DNA from 2 places in the Chromobacterium sp. LK11 genome. Region 2 is predicted to be linked to the other one. Evidence: predicted binding sites of a transcription regulator. Region 2 holds the regulator's gene; the other holds the start of a gene.
The links. The regulator FNR, encoded in region 2, switches genes on or off when oxygen is low (the NO sensors DNR and NnrR bind a similar motif). The targets are predictions, from matches to a motif close to TTGATNNNNATCAA.
Positions count from the first base shown of each region.

Region 1: the regulator FNR is predicted to act here: its motif matches at 5,419-5,432, upstream of VK98_RS19460 (M61 family metallopeptidase).

Region 1 is NZ_LDUR01000039.1:25,493-35,340, forward strand. It holds gene VK98_RS19445 (SgrR family transcriptional regulator) at 1-255, shown strand, start outside; gene VK98_RS19450 (Hsp20/alpha crystallin family protein) at 364-795, shown strand; gene pepN (aminopeptidase N) at 859-3,483, opposite strand; gene VK98_RS19460 (M61 family metallopeptidase) at 3,566-5,344, opposite strand; gene ccoN (cytochrome-c oxidase, cbb3-type subunit I) at 5,817-7,241, shown strand; gene ccoO (cytochrome-c oxidase, cbb3-type subunit II) at 7,258-7,872, shown strand; gene VK98_RS19475 (cbb3-type cytochrome c oxidase subunit 3) at 7,876-8,067, shown strand; gene ccoP (cytochrome-c oxidase, cbb3-type subunit III) at 8,064-8,981, shown strand; gene ccoG (cytochrome c oxidase accessory protein CcoG) at 9,137-9,848, shown strand, end outside.
Region 2 is NZ_LDUR01000011.1:78,040-87,887, forward strand. It holds gene VK98_RS07430 (cytochrome d ubiquinol oxidase subunit II) at 1-206, shown strand, start outside; gene ugpQ (glycerophosphodiester phosphodiesterase) at 347-1,105, shown strand; gene VK98_RS07440 (ABC transporter substrate-binding protein) at 1,092-1,796, opposite strand; gene VK98_RS07445 (methyl-accepting chemotaxis protein) at 1,802-3,814, opposite strand; gene VK98_RS07450 (sodium:alanine symporter family protein) at 4,379-5,794, shown strand; gene hemN (oxygen-independent coproporphyrinogen III oxidase) at 5,862-7,268, opposite strand; gene fnr (fumarate/nitrate reduction transcriptional regulator Fnr) at 7,378-8,124, shown strand; gene VK98_RS07465 (DUF1853 family protein) at 8,172-9,092, opposite strand; gene VK98_RS07470 (RNA methyltransferase) at 9,082-9,848, opposite strand, start outside.

The DNA.
Region 1 (9,848 bases), on a different contig from region 2:
GACGCGGCGACGCAGGCGCGGCTGAACGCGCAGTTGCGGGACATCCAGCGCCAAGCGGACACCCGGCGGCGCATGGCCGGATACGCCGCCATCGGCGACTGGCTGTGCGCGGAAGGCTGGGTGCTGCCGCTGTCGCATGAGCGCCAGGGCCATCAGGCCAGCCCGCAACTGGCCGGCCTGCAAATGAGCGAAAACGGCTGGACCGATTTCGCCGGCCTGTGGCTGCGGCCTGTCCCATCGGACTGGCCGGCGTGAATCGCGCCGAATTCCTCCCTCGCGGGGGCTTGAGAATCGGCGCGGCGTCCCTATATCGACAACAGGGCACGTTATACACCTAAACCATTGATCAAAAAGGAGAGTAAGATGAACATCCTGCCTTCCCGCGGCAATGTTAGCCTGTTTGACGAACTGTTCCGCGACTTCACCCCCGGCTTCTTCATCAAACCGCTGCACGGCGATCCGCTGCCCAGCCAGATCAAGATCGACGTCAAGGAATCCGAAACCCAGTTCACCGTTCACGCGGAGATCCCCGGCGTCGGCAAAGAGGATATCCACGTGGAAGTGGACGGCCCGCTGGTCACCATCAAGGCGGAAGTGCGCCAGACGGACAGCGAGCGCAAGGACGAACGCCTACTGCGCAGCGAGCGTTTTTACGGCGCGGTGTCGCGCAGCTTCCAGCTGCCGGCGGAGATCGAACGCAACGCGGCCAGCGCCAAGTACGAAAACGGCGTGCTCAGCCTGACGCTGCCGAAGAAACAGGGCGGCCAGGGCGGACAGCGGCTGCGCGTAGAGTAAGTCTCGCCGGCCATGAAAAAAGCCCCGGTTTCCGCCGGGGCTTTGTGTTGAGCGCGAAGCGGCTCAAGCTTCCAAGATCTTGGACACGATCTCGTACACGTCCTTGGACAGCTGCTGTCCGGCCAGGCGCTGCAATTGCTCGCGCATCAGCGCCTGACGCGCCGGCTCCAGCTTCTTCAGCCGGCGGAAGGCGTTGACGATGCGGCTGGCCACTTGTGGATTGATCGCGTCCAGCGCCAGCACCTGGTCGGCGAGGAAGCGGTAGCCGCTGCCGTTGGCGGCGTGGAACAAGGCCATATTGGCGCCGAAGGTGCCGATCAGCGCGCGCGCCTTGTTGGGGTTCTTCAAGGTGAAGGCCGGATGCTGCATCGCCGCCTGCACATGCTCCAGCGTGCCCGGCAGCTGGCTGCTGGCCACCAGCATGAAGAACTTGTCCATCACCAGCGCGTCGCCCTGCCAGCGGGCGGCGAAGGCGGTGAAGCAATCGTCGCGCTCGGCGCCGTCGCGATCGCGCAAGGCCAGCATCGCGCCCATCTGGTCGGTCATATTGTCCGCCTCCCGGCACTGCTTGGCGGCGGCCTCCGCCGGCCAGGCGTCGTCCAGGCGGTTCAGCATCGCCAGCGCGCGGTTTTTCAGGTCGCGCTTGCCGGCGTCCTGCGGCTTGTAATCGCGGGTCTGGCTCAATTCGTACGCCTCGCGCCATTCGCCGCGCAGCGCCTGCGCCAGTTCGTCCAGCACGAAGTCGCGCACCAGATGGATGTTCGCCGGATCGGCCGTCTCCACCATCTCCAGGATTTCCGCCTCGGACGGCAGGGCCAGCATCAGGGCCTTGAACGCCGGATCGGCGACATGGTCCTTGAGCACCGCGCGGAAGGCGGCGACGAAGGTCTCCGGCAGCTTCAGCTCGCCGCCTGCGGCCAGCGTCGCCAACAACTGCTTGAACAGGCGCTCGGCCAAGGTCTGGCCGGCTTCCCAGCGGCTGAAGCTGTCGCTGTCGTTGGCCATCAGGAAGGCCAGCTGGTCGTCGCGCCAATCGAAATCCAGCTTCACCGGCGCGGAGAAGCCGCGCAACAGCGAAGGCACCGGTTCGGCCGGCACGCCGACGAAGGTGAAGCTCTGCTCCGCCGCCTTGACGTCCAGCACCCGGGTGCCGCCCTGCGCCTCGGCCTCGCCCTCCAGCTGCAGCGGCAGGTCGGCGCCGTCGGCGCCCACCAGGCCCAGCGCCAGCGGGATGTGGAAGGGTTGTTTCCCTTCCTGGCCCGGCGTGGCCGGGCAGGACTGGCGCACGTTCAGCGTATAGCTCCGCGCCACGCTGTCGTAACGGCCGCCGACGCTGAGCACCGGGGTGCCGGCCTGGCTGTACCACAGGCCGAACTGGCCCAGGTCCACGTCGTTGGCGTCGGCCATCGCCGCGCGGAAGTCGTCGCAGGTCACCGCCTGGCCGTCGTGGCGTTTGAAATACAGGTCCATGCCCTTGCGGAAGCCGGCCTCGCCCAGCAAGGTGTGATACATGCGCACCACTTCCGCGCCTTTTTCATACACCGTCATGGTGTAGAAGTTGTTCATCTCGATATAGCTGTCCGGGCGGATAGGGTGCGAGGTGGGGCCCGCGTCCTCCGGGAACTGGTGAGCGCGCAGGCCCTTGACGTCCTCGATGCGCTTGACCGCGCGGCTGCTCATGTCGGCGCCGAACTCCTGGTCGCGGAACACGGTCAGGCCTTCTTTCAGCGACAGCTGGAACCAGTCGCGGCAGGTAACGCGGTTGCCGGTCCAGTTGTGGAAGTATTCGTGGCCGATCACCCGCTCCACGCCCTGGAAGTCGGCGTCGGTGGCGGTGTCCTTGCGCGCCAGCACGTACTTGGTGTTGAAGACGTTGAGGCCCTTGTTCTCCATCGCCCCCATATTGAAGTCGCCGACGGCGACAATCATATAGATGTCCAGGTCGTATTCCAGGCCGAAGCGCTGCTCGTCCCACTTCATCGAGTGCTTCAAGGACTCCATCGCGTGCTGGGTCTTGTCCTGATCGGCCGGCTCGGTCCAGATCTCCAGCGCCACTTCGCGGCCGCGCATGGTGACGAACTTGTCCTTCAGCGCCGTCAGCTTGCCCGCCACCAGCGCGAACAGATAGGACGGCTTCTTGTACGGGTCCACCCACTTCACCCAGTGGCGCTTCTTGTCCACCATGCCCTCGCCCACCTTGTTGCCGTTGGAGAGCAGCACCGGGAATTTGTGCTTGTCGGCCATGATGGTGGTGGTGAACTTGGCCATCACGTCGGGACGGTCCAGGTAATAGGTGATCTTGCGGAAGCCTTCCGGCTCGCACTGGGTGAACAGATTGCCGTTGGACGCGTACAAGCCCATCAGGCTGGTGTTGGCAGCCGGGTCGATCTCGGTCTCCACCTCCAGGATGAAGCTGTCCGGCACGCCGCGCACGGTCAGTTGCTCGTTGGCCAGCGCGTAGCCGCCCTCGCCCAGGCGTTCGCCGTCCAGCGTCACCGCCACCAGCGCGGCGCTGCCGTCCAGCACCAGATCGTCCCGGCGCGCGGCCTTGTCGTTGCGGGTCACCACCAGGCGCGCGTGCACGCGGGTGGCGTCGTCTTCGATGTCGAAGCTCAGATCGACCCGGTCGATCAGAAAAGCGGGGGCTGCGTAATCGTTGCGATACTTGACTTGCGGCTGTTGAGCCATGTCTACGTCTCCTTCGATGCCGGCTGCGCCGGTCTTGGCTGGAGGGGGGCGGCGCCGGAACGCGGCGCCGTCCCGATGAATGTTAGCGGCGCAGCCAGCGGGCGCCGCCGTCCTGCAACAGCAGGCGGCAGGCGTCGGCCGGCGCGGCTTGCAGCTCCACTTGCGCGCTGATCAGTTCGTCGCGGCGGAACCAGTGCAATTTCAGCTTTTCGCCCGGCTGGTAACGCGCCAGCGCCTTGTCCAGGTCCACGGCCTTGAGCTTGTCCACGGCCACGATCACGTCGCCGCCGGACAGGCCGGCTCGCTGCGCCGCGCCGCCGTCGTAGACGTTGATCACGCGCACGCCCTGGGCCTCGGCCACCGCCTTGACGCCCAGGCTGGCCGGAGCCGGCTTGCCGCTCAGCGCCAGGCCGCCGCGATCGCCGGCGTTGGCGGCCGGCTCGAAGCGCAGCTCAACGCCCTGGCCCGCCAGCAGCTCGGCCAGCGGCAAGGGCTCGACGCCGCGCAGCGCGCGCTCGAAGAAGGCCTTGAGGTCCAGGCCGGTGGCGGCCTGCGCCTGGCTTTCCCACTCGTCCTCGGCCAGGCCCTTGCCGTCGTCCAGCCATTTGCGCCACAGCGCGCGCATCACGTCGTCCAGCGACTGACGGCCCTGGCTGTCGCGGCGTATGGTCAGGTCCAGCGCCAGCGCGGCCAGCGCGCCCTTGGTGTAATAGCTGACGATGCTGTTGGGGCTGTTTTCGTCTTGCCGGTAATACTTGGTCCACGCTTCGAAACTGGATTGCTCCAGCGTCTGCTTCAAGCGGCCGGCGCCGCGCTCGACGCCGCTGATGGTTTCCGCCAGCAGGCCCAGATAGCGCTTCTCGTCTATCAGGCCGCAGCGCACCAGGCTCAGGTCGTCGTAATAAGAGGTGATGCCCTCGAAGGCCCACAGCAAACGGGTATAGCCTTCCTGGTTCAGGTCGTAGGGCGTGAACGCCGCCGGCTTCATCCGCTTGACGTTCCAGCTGTGGAAATATTCGTGGCTGATCAGGCCCAGCAGCTTCAAATAACCGTCGCCAATTTCCTCGACGCCCTGCTGCGGCAGATCGTCGCGGTTGGCCACCAGCGCGGTGGAGGCGCGATGCTCCAGGCCGCCGTAAACGTCCTTGCCGACGAAGAGCATGAACACGTAGCGCTCGAACGGCGCCGGCTCTCCGAACAGCTTGATCTGGTATTCGCAGATTTTCTTGGCGTCGCGCGCCAGACGCTTGAGATCGGCGCGGAAGCGGCCGGAGACGACGAATTCGTGCGGCACGCCGCAGGCTTTGAAGCTGACGCGCTCGAAGGCGCCCAGTTCCACCGGGTGGTCGATCAGTTCGTCGTAGGAAGCGGCCTGGTAGCCGCCGAAGCCGGTTTTCTTGTCCGCGCCGCGCGTCGGCAGGCTGGTCGCCACTTTCCAGTCGGCGTAGGCCTTGCCCTCCGGCGGCAGGATGTCCACCGCGCAAGCCTCGTTTTCATAGCCGTCCACCGCCAGGAAAACGCTGGTGCCGTTGTAGAAGCCGCGCTGAGCGTCCAGATAGGCGCCGCGCACCGACAGATCAAACGCATAAACTTTATAGCGCAGAACCAGCGCGCCCTTGACTGGCGCGGCTTGCCAGCTGTTTTTTGTCAGCTGGACCAGCTGAACCGCTTTTCCCGCGGATTCCGCGCGAATCTCCACAATATGCTTGGAGAACTCCCGGATCATGTAACTGCCCGGAATCCAAGCCGGCAACGAGAAAATCTGGCCATTCTTGGCGGGCCGGGAAACGGTCAGGACGACCTCGAAAAGATGCGCCTCCGGGGCGCAGGGACATAGGGTGTAGCGGACGGAAACGGTCATGATCTGCCTGCAATCGTTGCAAAACCTTCTGATTTTAGCACTTGCCGCGGGGAAACGCTGCGTTTTATGACATCTTGATCCAGGTCAAGAAGGCTGGGCCGCCAGACAATACAATCTCGGTCAGTAGCAACAGTATTTGCAAGAACTGTCACGCTCGCTTGAGACATAAATAAAGACAAATGGGAAAGCGACATCCCCCGGCCGTCCAAACTGGCCCGATATGGGTAATTGATTTAGAATGCCGGGTTAACTAAATGGGGAAATTGCGCTGTCGCAATACGGGATGAACTGCTAATACAGACATCAGTACCGCTGCGATCTGGGTCAAGCGCTTGATTTTAATAAAAATCGTTTTCCCTGCGGCTTCGTCTGGATACAGTCACATCAGTACAGATGGGGACAGTATCCCGGACTTCAAGCCGCCGATTAGATATGTCACGTTCTGAGTTAGCAACCTTGGAGAAAACCCTAAATGGAAACGCAATCCACTTATAACTATAAGGTGGTGCGCCAATTTGCCATCATGACCGTCGTGTGGGGCATTGTCGGCATGTTGGTGGGCGTCATCATTGCGGCCCAACTGGTCTGGCCCGAATTGAACTTCGGCCCCTGGTTCCACTTCGGCCGCCTGCGCCCGCTGCACACCAATGCGGTCATCTTCGCCTTCGGCGGCTGCGGCCTGTTCGCCACCTCCTACTACGTGGTGCAGCGTACCTGTAACGTCCGGCTGATCTCCGACAAGCTCGCCGCCTTCACCTTCTGGGGCTGGCAGCTGGTGATCGTGCTGGCCGCCATCACCTTGCCGCTGGGCCTGACCACCAGCAAGGAATACGCCGAACTGGAATGGCCGATCAAACTGCTGATCGCGGTGATCTGGGTTGTTTACGCCATCGTTTTCTTCGGCACCATCGCCATCCGCAAGGTCAAGCACATCTACGTGGCCAACTGGTTCTACGGCGCCTTCATCCTGGCCGTGGCCTTGCTGCACATCGTCAACTCCGCCTTCGTGCCGGTGTCGCTGTGGAAATCCTACTCCGCCTACTCCGGCGCCGTGGACGCCATGGTGCAATGGTGGTACGGCCACAACGCCGTGGGCTTCTTCCTGACCGCCGCCTTCCTGGGCATGATGTACTACTTCATCCCGAAACAGGCCGGCCGTCCGGTTTACTCCTACCGCCTGTCCGTGGTCCACTTCTGGGCGCTGATCTTCACCTATATGTGGGCGGGTCCTCACCACCTGCACTACACCAGCCTGCCCGACTGGACCCAGTCCGTGGGCATGGTGTTCTCCCTGGTGCTGCTGGCTCCGAGCTGGGGCGGCATGATCAACGGCATCATGACCCTGTCGGGCGCCTGGCATAAGCTGCGCACCGACCCGGTGCTGAAGTTCCTGGTGGTGTCGCTGTCCTTCTACGGCATGTCCACCTTCGAAGGCCCGATGATGTCGATCAAGACCGTCAACGCCTTGTCCCACTACACCGACTGGACCATCGGCCACGTGCACTCCGGCGCGCTGGGCTGGGTGGGCTTCATCACCATCGGTTCCATGTACTACCTGATTCCGCGCCTGTTCGGCCGCGAATCCATGATCAGCCTGAAGCTGGTCGAGGCTCACTTCTGGCTCGCCACCGTCGGCGTGGTGCTGTACATCGCCGCGCTGTGGATTTCCGGCGTGACCCAGGGCCTGATGTGGCGCGCGCTGAACCCGGACGGCACCCTGACCTACGCCTTCGTCGAGGCGGTCAAGGCCACCTATCCGTACCACTTCGTGCGTCTGCTCGGCGGCTTCCTGTACCTGCTCGGCATGTTCCTGATGGCCTACAACACCTTCCGCACCGTAACCGCGGGCCGTGCCGTAGACGCCAAGATCCCGGCCATCACCGCCCACGCTCATTGAGGCGCAAGGAAACATCATGGATAAGATACAAAAACTGATCGAAGAACACGTCGGCTATCTGATCGTGTTCACCCTGCTGGTCGTCAGCGTGGCCGGCCTGGTGGAAATCCTGCCGCTGGCCTTCCAGAAATCGACCACTCAGCCGGTGGCGGGCGTCAAGCCCTACACCGCCGTGCAGCTGGCAGGCCGCGACATCTACATCCGCGAAGGCTGCCACACCTGCCACACCCAGATGATCCGTCCGTTCCGCGCCGAAACCGAACGCTACGGCCACTACTCCGTGGCCGGCGAGTCGGTGTACGACCACCCCTTCCTGTGGGGCTCCAAGCGCACCGGTCCTGACCTGGCCCGCGTGGGCGCCCGCTACTCCGACGAATGGCACCGCGTGCACCTGATCAACCCGCGCGACGTGGTTCCCGAGTCCAATATGCCGGCCTTCCCGTGGCTGGCCAAGAATCTGGCCGACGCCGACATCGTGCCGACCAAGATGAAGGCGCTGCGCCTGGTGGGCGTTCCCTATACCGACAAAGACATCGCCGAGGCCAAGGCCCAGGTGGAAGGCAAGTCGGAAATGGACGTGCTGGTCGCTTACCTGCAAGGCCTGGGCCTTGCCTTGAAGAACGTTCGTTAAGCCATGGACTGGGTAACCATCGGACGCTCGCTGTTCACGGTAGTGTGCTTTGCATTCTTCATCGTGGTGCTGGGCATCGCCTACAGCAAGCGCTCCAAGAACCGGTATGAGGACGCGGCCAACCTGCCCTTCCTCGACGACGACAAGGTGCAGGAAGCGGAACAAGACCAAGCTTCCAACGGAGCAAAAAAATGAGTGATTTCGTGAGCGAATTCTGGAACATCTGGATCACCGCGATCGTGCTGGGCGGCCTCGTCTGGCTGACCTATCTGGTGTTTTCGCAATCCAAGATCAAGGTGCAAAAGGGCGAACAGGTTGAGATCACCGGCCACGTGTGGGACGGCGACCTCTCCGAGTACAACCACCCGCTGCCGCGCTGGTGGATGCTGATGTTCTACGTGACCCTGGCCTTCGCCGTGGTCTACCTGATCCTGTACCCGGGCCTCGGCACCTGGAAGGGCGTGTTCGGCTGGACCTCGGTGGACCAGTACAAGAAGGAGCGCGCGCAAGCGGAAGCCAAGTATCAGCCGCTGTACGACCAATTCCTGAAGCAGGACGTCAAGGCCGTGGCCGCCGACCCCAAGGCTCAGGAAATGGGCAAGCGCCTGTTCCAGACCTACTGCGTGCAATGCCACGGTTCCGACGCCCGCGGCGCCAAGGGCTTCCCCAACCTGACCGACAACAAGTGGCTGTGGGGCGGCGACATCAAGACCATCCACACCACCATCTCCGAAGGCCGTCACGGCCAGATGCCGGCCTGGGGCGCGGCGTTCGGCGAGGAAAAGGTCAAGGACGTGGCCAACTACGTGCTCTCCCTGTCCAAGCGCAAGCATGACGCGGAGCGCGCCGCGCGCGGCAAGGAAACCTTCGCCACGGTCTGTATCGCCTGCCACGGTCCGGACGGCAAGGGCAACCCGCAGCTGGGCGCGCCCAACCTGACCGACAACAACTGGCTGTACGGCGGCAGCGAGAAAACCATCATCGAAACCATCACCAACGGCCGCAACAACCAGATGCCGGCCTGGAAAGACTTCCTAGGTGAAGGCAAGGTGCATCTGTTGACCGCTTACGTCTGGGGCTTGTCCAACAACCCCAAAGCGCCGCAATAAACCGGTACCGATCTACTGCCCGCTGATGCGGGCAGTATTCTTTCGCGAAGATGTTATATGATTTTATATAACATCTTCACTCCGACGCAGCCGCGCATTTCGCCAAGTCCATGCCCCGCATGGCCTTGGCCAAATCCGCAGAGAAGGAAACGCCCATGTCCGATTCGCTCAAGGAAATCCCGATCAAGGTAGAACCGCCGCGCCAGGCCGGCCCGCAGCCCGACGCCACCGAGACCGTTTCTCTGTACGAGTCGCATACCAAGATCTATCCGCGCGCCGTCAAAGGCCTGTTCAACAATCTGCGCGTGCTCTTCGTCATCGGCACCCAACTGGTCTTCCTCGGCCTGCCCTGGCTGAGCTGGAACGGACGCCAGGCGCTGCATTTCGATCTGATCGAACGCAAGTTCTACCTGTTCGGCCTCACCATCTGGCCGCAAGACTTCGTCTATCTGGCCGCGCTGCTGATGTGCTGCGCCTTCGCCCTGTTCACCTGGACCACTATCGCCGGCCGGCTGTGGTGCGGTTATTCCTGTCCGCAGACGGTCTACACCGAAATCATGCTGTGGATAGAGCAATGGGTGGAAGGCGACCGCAACAAGCGCATCAAGCTGGACAAGTCGCCGATGAGCTTGCGCAAATTCCGCCTCAAGTTCACCAAGCACGGCTTGATGATTCTGTTTTCACTGTGGACCGGCTTCACCCTGGTGGGCTATTTCACGCCGATCCGCGACCTGGTCGCCGCCGCGCCGCGCTTCGACTACGGGCCCTGGGAAGCGTTCTGGATGTTCTTCTACGCCGGCTTCACCTATCTGCTGGCCAACTTCATGCGCGAGCAGGTGTGCAAATACATGTGCCCGTACGCGCGCT
Region 2 (9,848 bases):
TGTTGCTGTCGTTCTGGGGCCTGACCTACAGCGTGTTCCCTGAGGTGGTGATCGGCCGGCTGAACATCTGGCAGGCGGCCAGCGACACCGCGGCCCTGTGGGTGATCTTCTGGGGCGCGGCGGTGGTGTTGCCGGTGATTCTGCTGTACACCGCCTTCGTCTATCGGGTGTTCCACGGCAAGGCCAATGCGCTGACTTACCAATAAGTCCGCAACAGACCTCGCGCTTGATGAAGCCGCTTTTGCTGTGCAGAGGCGGCTTTTGCCATACTGGGAGCGCGTCATCCGCCTGCAATCCGCAGAGGCGACAATGACGCCTTTTGTCCGAGCTTTGCAAGGAAGCGCCCATGCCTCATTCCACGCCCGGCCGGCCATGGCCTTATCCCCGTTTCATCGCCCACCGCGGCGGCGGCGTTCTGGCGCCGGAGAACACCCTGGCGGGATTTCGCGAAGGCCTGCGTTACGGCTACCGCGGCGCCGAGTGCGATGTGAAGCTGTCGGCGGACAATGTCTGCTTTCTGCTGCACGACGACACGGTGGAGCGCACCAGCAACGGCCGCGGCGCGGCGGCGGCGCTGAGCATGGCGCAGTTGGCGCGGCTGGACGCCGGCGGTTGGAAGGGCGCGGCTTTCGCCGGCGAGCCGATGCCGACGCTGGACAATGTCGCCGCTTATTGCCTTGCGCACGGCATCGCCTTGAACATCGAGATCAAGCCCTGCCCGGGGCGGGAGGCGGAGACCGGCGCGGCGGTGGCGGCGGAAGCCGCGCGGCTGTGGGCCGGCGCCGCGCAGCCGCCCTTGCTGTCGTCTTTTTCCGCCGAGGCGCTGCGCGCCGCGCGCGAGTCCGCGCCGCAGCTGCCGCGCGCCTGGCTGGTGGAGCGGGTGCCGGCGGACTGGCTGGCGCGCTTGCGCGAGCTGGGCTGCGTCGCGCTGCACTGCGACCACCTGGGCCTGGACGCGGCCTTGGCGGCCGGCGTCAAGCAGGCCGGCTTTCAATTGCTGTGCTACACGGTGAATCTGCCGGCCGACGCCGAGCGCCTGCTGGCTTGGGGCGTGGACAGCGTCTGCACCGACCGTTTGGATCTGCTGCGGCCTATTTCAGATTGAAGGCCTTGAAGCTGCCGTCCGCCTTCATCGCCAGGATGGCGTGGTTCAGCCGCCGCATCGCCTCGTCGCTCAATTGCGGGTGGCAGGCGAAATAGATGTCGGTTTCGTTCACCACCAGGGCGACGCGCGGCGTCGCCATTTTCATTTTGTCGGCCAGGCTCTGTATGCCCACGTCCAGCGTGGCCAGCAGGTCGATGCGGCCCAGTTGCAGCTTGCGCAGATTGGTCTCCGCGTCCGCGCTTTCGTCCAGCGTCCAGCCCTGCTGTTTCAGCCGGCTGGCCACGGCGGTGCCGCGCACGGCGCCGATGTGGAATTGCCGGGCTTGCTCCACGCCGCCGAAGTCGCGGGTTTCGTCTTGGCGCGCCAGCAGCACCAGCCGCAGGCGGATGACTGGCTCGCTCCAGCGGAACAGCGCTTCGCGCTCGGGAAAGCGGGCGGCGGTCAGGCAGGTGTCCGGCGTTTGCCGAACCAGCAGCACGGCGCGGGCGGAGGGGTAGGGCGCGAACTTGAACGGCAGGCCGGCGCGCTGGGACAGCGCGCGCATCAGGTCGATGGCGGCGCCGGAGACGTGTTGTTGATCGGCGGAGACTTCGATGATGGGAGGCTGAGGGCTGACCAGTATGGTCAGCCCTGCCGCGGCGGCGGGCGCCGAGGCCAGCGCCGCGATCAGTGTTCCCGGCAGGCGCGGCATGCGGTCTAGACGCTGAAGCGGCCGGCGAGCTGGCCCAGCCGTTGCGACACCGATTGCAGTTCGCCGGCGGTCTGGGCGCTGGCTTCTACGGCGCTGGCGTTGGTTTCCGACATCCGCGCCACGCTCTCCACGTTCTGCGCCAGCGACTGGCTGGCGCTGCTCTGCTCCTTCAGCCCCTGGGTGATTTGATGGATGCTGTCCAGCACCTGGTCCACGCATTGGCGGATGGAGGCGATGCTGGCGCCGGCGTTGCGGGTGTTTTCCTGGCCTTGCATGATGGCGCTCATGCCGGTCTGCATATTGGCGATGGCCTGCTGCGAGGTGCGTTGGATGTCGGAGACGATGGTGCTGATCTCGGTGGTGGATTGCGCGGTGCGCTCCGCCAGCTTGCGTACTTCGTCGGCCACCACGGCGAAACCTCGGCCCTGTTCGCCGGCGCGCGCGGCCTCGATGGCGGCGTTCAGCGCCAGCAGATTGGTTTGATCGGCGACATCGCGGATCACGTCGACGATGCTGGCGATGGACTCCGATTGCTGGCCCAGCGCGCCTATGGTTTCCGAGGCCGAGGACACGTCGCGCACGATGCTGTCCATGCTGGCGCTGGCGTCGTGGATGATGGCGTTGCCCTCGCTGGACTGGCTGACCGCGGCGCGCGACAGTTGATTGGCTTGTTCAGATTGCTCGGCGCTGACCATCAGGCTGGTGCTCAGCTCTTCGATCGCCGCCGCCATGCTGGCCGCCGCCTGAGTTTGCCGGGTGCTGCTGTGGGACACGTTCTGGGCGCTTTGCGCCATCTGGTCCGCGGCCGCGTTGACTTCGCGCGAGGTGTCCAGCAACTGGGTCACGGTGTCGCGCAATTGGTCGCGCATCTGGCCGATGGAGGCCAGCAAGCTGCTGTTGTCCTGTTCGCGCAGCTGGATACGGGTGCCCAGCTGGCCGGCGGCCAGTTGCTCGACCACGCTTTGCACGTAGAAGGGCTCGCCGCCCAATTGCAGCGTGATGGACAGATAGAGCTGGTGGAACAGGAAGCTGGCCAACAGCATCGCGGCCAGGCCGATGCCGATGTAGAAATTGCGCTGGGCCTGCATCCGTTCGATGCGGGCCTGCAACAGCGCCTCCAGGTTTTTCAGCGTCACATCGCTGAAGCGGGCGCCGATTTCGGCGTTTTTCGCCGCCATCCCGCCCAGGGCCACGGCGGCGCCGGTTTGCCCGGCGATGGCCTTGTCGATGGACGCGGCCTGGCTTTGATGAAAGGCGGTCAGCGCCTGGGATTCGGCGTTCAGCTCGTTTTTCAAGGCCGGGTTGTAGGCCAGCGCCTTGGCCAGATCGCTGTTCAAGCCGTCCAGCGCGCCGTTGATCAGCGGGCGCAATTCCACCAGGCGGTCGCGCTCCGCCGGCGTCAGCGCCTGGCCGGCTTCCGATTTGGCGGCCCAGGCCAGCGCTTCGCCGATGTAGTTGCTGAGCGAGGGCAGTTTGGCGGTGGCGGCGTCCATCAGGTAATAGCTGTCGATGTCCGGGTCCAGCGTCAGGTTGGAGTTGTCGCTGGCGGCGCCGAGCAGGGCGTTGAGCTTGTCCGCCGTGCTGTCGAAGCTGGCGATCACTTGCGGCGGAGGGGCCGCGCCGATCCGCGACAGCGTGCCTCGCGCGGCGCTGGCGGTTTTCCAGGCTTCGTCGGTCTGCAGGACGGCGCCGTATTGTTCGTGCGCGCTTTGCAGCCGGTTCCAGCCTTGTTCCAGCTGCGCCTGGGCGGCGGGCAGCGCCGCCTTGGCGGCGGCCTCGCCCTGAGCCGCGCGCACGGCCAGGTCCTGCGCCTGCTCCAGCGCGCCCAGCAAATGGTGCAGCGGCTGGATATAGGACACCCCGACTCTTTCTTTTTGCGAAAAATCGATATTGTCCTGATTGGTTCGATACAGACCGTACACCATATACAGTAAGGCGACGGCAAAGACCGTGCCGATCAGCGCAAAGCGGCTGGGGTAGCTCAAGCGCTGCATCAGCCTTACCACGGGTGTTGTCATGATCTCGCTCCTGACTGTGGCGGCGACGCCCGCAATGTGGACGTCCGCGTCGCCAGTTCCAGAATAGGCAATTTTCACGGGCTGCGATTGCCGCATGAAATGCGATGACTTGTCATAGGGGTCGCGTATCAGTTCCTCGCGGGCGAGAGTATGAGCTTTGCCTTGTCTGGCTAAGCTGGGCAACCGGCAATAATGCTTGGGTCATCAAAAATGACTTTTGATTGTTTTGTGCTTGGATAAATAGGCGAAGCTACGGCTTGAATCAATGACAAAGGCGTTGGCCGGGGCGGCGAAAAGCCGGCGGGCGCGGCTTGGCCCAAAACCTTTCGGCATTGCCAGCAATCACTCTATTTTGCTAAATTCGCCGGGTTTTGCATCGAAACAGTCTGACGAAGCAGTGTCCTGAATCAGGCGGCCAGACGGCCGCGGGGTGCTGTTTCGCCAAGGCCGCAAGCTAGAAGCCCGGCGCCAAGACCGCGGCGAAGTCAACCTTCCAGTCTGAAATCCTTCCGGCGCGCGTCGCCCATTTCCAGATTGCCACGCTCAGAGCTTTATAGAGGATCCATGGACTTGCTTCATTCGTTTATCAATGCCGCCAATGATGTGATTTGGGGCAAGGTGCTGATCGGCCTGCTGTTGGCCGTCGGCTTGTATTTCTCGCTGCGTTCCGGCCTGCTGCAACTGCGGCTGTTCGCGCGCGGCTGGCGCGAAATGATGGGCGGCCGCGGCGGCCATCGCAGCAAGGACGACATCTCGCCGTTCCAGGCCTTCGCCACCGGCCTGGCCAGCCGGGTGGGCACCGGCAATATCGCCGGCGTGGCCATCGCCATCGCCGCCGGCGGTCCCGGCGCGGTGTTCTGGATGTGGCTGACCGCGATGCTGGGCATGGCCAGCGCCTTCGCCGAATCGACGCTGGCGCAGCTGTTCAAGACCAATCACCATGACGACACCTTCCGCGGCGGTCCGGCCTATTACATCCAGAAGGGCCTGGGGCAACGCTGGCTGGGCGTGATCTTCGCCCTGTGCCTGATCCTGGCCTTCGGCCTGGTGTTCAACGCGGTGCAGGCCAACTCCATCGTGGCGGCCACCGAGGGTGCTTGGGGCTGGAACCGCTATATGGTGGGCATCGCCCTGGTGGCGATGACCGCGCCCATCATTTTCGGCGGCGTGCGCTCGGTGGCGCGGGTGGCCGAGTGGCTGGTGCCGGTGATGGCGGCCATCTATCTGCTGATGACCTTCTACGTGTTGGCGGCGCATGCGGCCGAGCTGCCGGGTCTGATCGTGCTGATCGTCAAGAGCGCCTTGGGCCTGGAGCAGGCGGCGGGCGGCTTCGCCGGCTACGCGGTGAGCCAGGCGATGATGCTGGGCATCAAGCGCGGCCTGTTCTCCAACGAGGCCGGCATGGGTTCCGCCCCCAACGCGGCGGCGACGGCGACTTCGCGCCACCCGGCGAGCCAGGGCGCGATCCAGATGTTCGGCGTCTTCATCGACACCATGGTGATCTGCACCGCCACCGCCGCTATCATTCTGTTGTCCGGCGTGTACGACCAGGGCTTAAGCGGCGTGGCGCTGACGCAGAAGGCGATCGAATCGCAGTTCGGCCCGATCGGCGCGTCCTTCCTGGCGGTGGCGATGTTCTTGTTCGCCTTTTCCACCATCATCGGCAATTACGCTTACGCCGAGGGCAACGTCGAATTCATCCGCAGCAACAAGGGAATCTTGCTGGCCTTCCGCCTGATCGTGCTGGCGATGGTGATGTTCGGCGCGGTGGCCAGCCTGCCGCTGGTGTGGGACATGGCCGACTTCGCCATGGGCCTGATGGCCTTGATCAATCTGGTGGCCATCGTGCTGCTGTCGCGTTACTTCTTCATCGTGCTGAAAGACTACGAGCGTCAGCTGAAGCGGGGCGAGTCCACGCCGGTGTTCAAGGTGGCGGATTACCCGGAACTGGCGGCCAAGGTGGAAAAAGACATCTGGTAAGCCCAGGTCCGACACCGACAACAAACAGCCCGCGTTCAGACGCGGGCTGTTTTGCTGCGGGGCGGGCTCAAATGGTCTTGGAGTAGCGCGCCTGGGTGCGGCGCTCGCGCAGGTGCTTATCGAAGATCATCGCGATATTGCGGATCAGGAAGCGTCCTCTCGGCTCCACCATGATGAAGTCGCCGTCGAAGGACAGCAGGCCCAGTTGCTGGAACTCGCGAATCTGCGGCAGCTCCTCGGCGAAATATTCGGCGAAGTTGATGCCGTGAATCTCCTCCAGCGCTTCCACCGACAGCGAGAAGCGGCACATCAGGCCCTGGATGATGCTGCGGCGCAGGATGTCGTCGTTGTCCAGCGTCAGCCCGCGCAGCACCGGCAGGTGGCCGCTGTCCAGCGCCGCGTAGTAGCCGTCCAGGTCCTTGGCGCTTTGGCTGTAACAGGGGCCGACCTTGCCGATGGAGGACACGCCCAGGCCTATCATGTCGCAGTCGGCATGGGTGGAGTAGCCCTGGAAGTTGCGTTGCAGCCGGCCTTGGCGCAAGGCGGCGGCCAGTTCGTCGTCAGGCTTGGCGAAGTGGTCCATGCCGATGAACACGTAGCCGGCGTCGGCCAGGCGCTGCACCGAGTCCTGCAGGATGTCCAGCTTGGTTTCCGGCGACGGCAGCTCCGCCTCGTTGATGCGGCGTTGCGGCATGAACACGGTGGGCAGATGGGCGTAGTTGTACAAGGCCAGCCGGTCCGGTCCGATGGCGATCACCTTGTCCAGCGTGCGGCGCACCGATTCGCGAGTCTGCAAGGGCAGGCCGTAGATCAGATCGACGCTGACGGACTTGAAGCCGGCGTCGCGCGCGGCCTGGATCACCTCCAGCGTTTCCTCCTCGGACTGCACCCGATTCACCGCCCGCTGCACCTCCGGTTCGAAATCCTGGATGCCGACGCTGATGCGGTTGAAGCCGAGTGCGGCCAGTTTGAAGATTGTCTCCGCGCTGACTTTGCGCGGGTCTATTTCTATGGAATACTCCCCCTCCTTCAAGAACTCGAAATGAGTCTTGAGCAAGGTCATCAATCGTTCCAGTTGCGCGTCGGACAGGAAAGTCGGCGTGCCGCCGCCGAAATGCAGCTGTACCACTTGCTCGCGGCGGCCCAGACAGGAGGCGACCATCCGGACTTCCTTTTCCAGGTAGTCCAGGTACAAATCGGCTTTGCCGCTGTCCTTGGTGATGATTTTGTTGCAACCGCAGTAGTAGCAGATAGTGTTGCAAAATGGTATATGAGCGTACAATGATAAAGGTTTCCGGTTGGCGCCGATGCTGCGCTGCCGTAGCCAGTGGATGTAGTCTCTTTCGGCAAAACCCGGCGTAAAGCGATCCGCTGTCGGGTATGACGTATATCTAGGACCTGTCCCGTCGAGGCGCTCGATCAGAGCGCGGTCGAATTCAAAATGGGCAGGAGAAAATGGGTGGGTGGTCTTCATGTCGTATTTGGATGGCAAAACCTCTGGTGGACTGGTAAATTTGCGGAAATCCTGCGAATTTCGCTTTGATAAGGGTCAAGCTTCGTCGCAAGCTTGTACTAAACATGCCATGTCCGATCAGAACCATATCTCTTTGCATAACCTGAAGGTCTCCTGCTCCAACTGCAGCCTGAAGGAACTCTGTCTGCCTGTGGGGCTCAACCGCGAGGAACTGACCCAGCTCGACGCGGTGATCCGCCAAAGCCGCCGTCTGAAGCGCGGCGAGTATCTGTTCCGCAGCGGCGAGGGCTTCCGCTCGCTGTTCGCGGTGCGCACCGGCTTCTTCAAGACCAGCGTCGCCAGCCAGGACGGCCGCGAGCAGGTCACCGGCTTCCACATGTCCGGCGAACTGATGGGCCTGGACGGCATTTCCGCCAATGTGCACGGTTGCGACGCCATCGCGCTGGAGGACAGCGAGGTGTGCGAACTGCCGTTCAGCCGCATGGAGAGCCTGGGCCGCGAAATTCCCACCCTGCAGCACCATTTTTACCGGTTGATGAGCCGCGAGATCGTTCGCGATCAGAATGTAATGTTGCTATTGGGCAACATGAAGGCGGAAGAACGGCTGGCCGCCTTCCTGCTGAATCTGTCGCAGCGTCTGTCCACTCGCGGCTTCGCCGCCAATGATTTCATCCTGCGCATGAGCCGCGAGGAAATCGGCAGCTTCCTGGGCCTGAAACTGGAAACCGTCAGCCGCACGCTGTCCAAGTTCCAGCAGCAAGGCTGGATCACCGTCGATCACAAGCACATCCAGCTGGTGATGGTGGACGAGTTGAAGGCGCTGATTTCCGGCTGCGCCCACGCCAACGGGCATTGAGCGCGCAGCGCCGTATTGCTAAAGGCAGGCCATGGGCCTGCCTTTTTTCATGGGCTCGGGCTGCCGGCGATTTGCTGCAATAGCCGCGACAAGGGCGCTTCCTGCGGCCAGCCGGGCGGCACGGCGAAGCCGCGCGCCACTTCATGCCAGCAGCCGTCGGCGCCGGCTTGCAGTTCGGCCAGCAATTGCGGCGCCGCCGCCTCTTCCAGCTGCGCGCGCAATGCCGCCGCGGTGTGGGTCTGTTCGAAGCCAAGCCGCGCCGGCGCCAGCCAGCTGAGCCGGGGCAGCCAGGCCCAGCGCGAGTCCGCGTTCAGCGCCGGCCAGTCGCCGCGCAGCGGCCAGTATTGCCCGTACAGCGGCCGGGCGCCGGGCGGCGCTTGCGGCGAGGTGTCCCGGGCGTGGAACAGCCAGCCGCTGAGCCGGGCGCCGACCGCGCAGCCGTCGAAGCCCGCCGGCAGCATCGCTTGCGCCGCCGGGTGGCGGGACAGGCGCAGCTGGGTCTGCAGCTTGCGGGCTTTCAGCGCCCAGGCGTCGCGCAGGCTGGGGCCGGTCAGGGTGTCGGCGCTGCGGCCCAGTTGCAGGTAGAACTTGCTGGCGGCTTCCAGGTGCAGCGGCTGGCCGTCCAGGCGCAGCAGGAAGTCGAACTCGCCGACGGTGCGGCCGTCCGCGTCGCGCACCGGCAGATTGCTGGCGACCAGTTCGATGTGCGGCGCCAGGCGGAACCAGAACGACAGCAGCCGCTCGGCGTAATGGCCCAGGCGGCGGGTGGGCTGGCGCGCCAGCCAGTGCTGCAGCTCGGCGGGATCGGCGTCCAGCGCTTGCAGCAGCGCCGGGCCGTCGGCGCCCAGCAGCCGTTGCGGCGCGATGTCGGCGCCGCTGCGCCAAGGGGAGGGCGCGGAGAGCAGAAAAGCCAGATCGCGCACCGCCGGGTGCGCGTAGGGCAGGGGGAACGGCGGCTTATTCGCCATCCCGCTCGGGCGCGTCGCGGCGGACTTCGCCGTCGGCGGCGCGCTGCACCTGTTTGAGGAAGCCGCGCAGAATGTCGATCTCCTCGCGCAGCAGGCCGGCGCGGTTGAACAGGGTGCGCATCCGGCGCATCATGCGCTCGCTGTTGCGGCGGCGGAAGTAGCCTATCTTGTCCATGGTCTGTTCCAGGTGGCCGCAGAAGCCCTCCACCTCGCCCAGCGCCGCCGCGTCGCTGTCGGCGCGCAGGTAGTCGATGTCCACGCCGGTGTGGCTGAACAGCTCGTAGGTCATCACCTGCACCGCCATCGCCAGGTTCAGCGAGAAGTAGTCCGGGTTGCCGGGGATGGTGACCAGGCGGTTGCACTGCTCGACTTCTTCGATGGACAGGCCGAAGGTCTCGTTGCCGAACACCAGGGCCACCTGTTCGCCGGCCTGGGCGCGCGCGACCAGTTCCGGCGTGGTCTGGCGCGGGGTGGACAAGGGGGTGGTCAGTTCGCGGCGGCGGCTGGTCAGCGCGCAGGCGATGGTGACGTCTTGCAGCGCCTCGGCCAGGCTGGACACCACGGTGGCCTGCTCCAGGAGATCCACCGCGCCGGAGGCCAGCGTATTGGCTTCGTCGCTGGGAAACACTTTGGGTTCAACCAGATACAAGCGGCTCAGGCCCATGGTCTTCATCGCCCTGGCGGCGGAGCCGATATTGCCCGGATGGTTGGGGCGAGCCAACACCACGCGAATGTTTTTCAGAAAATCAGGTACTT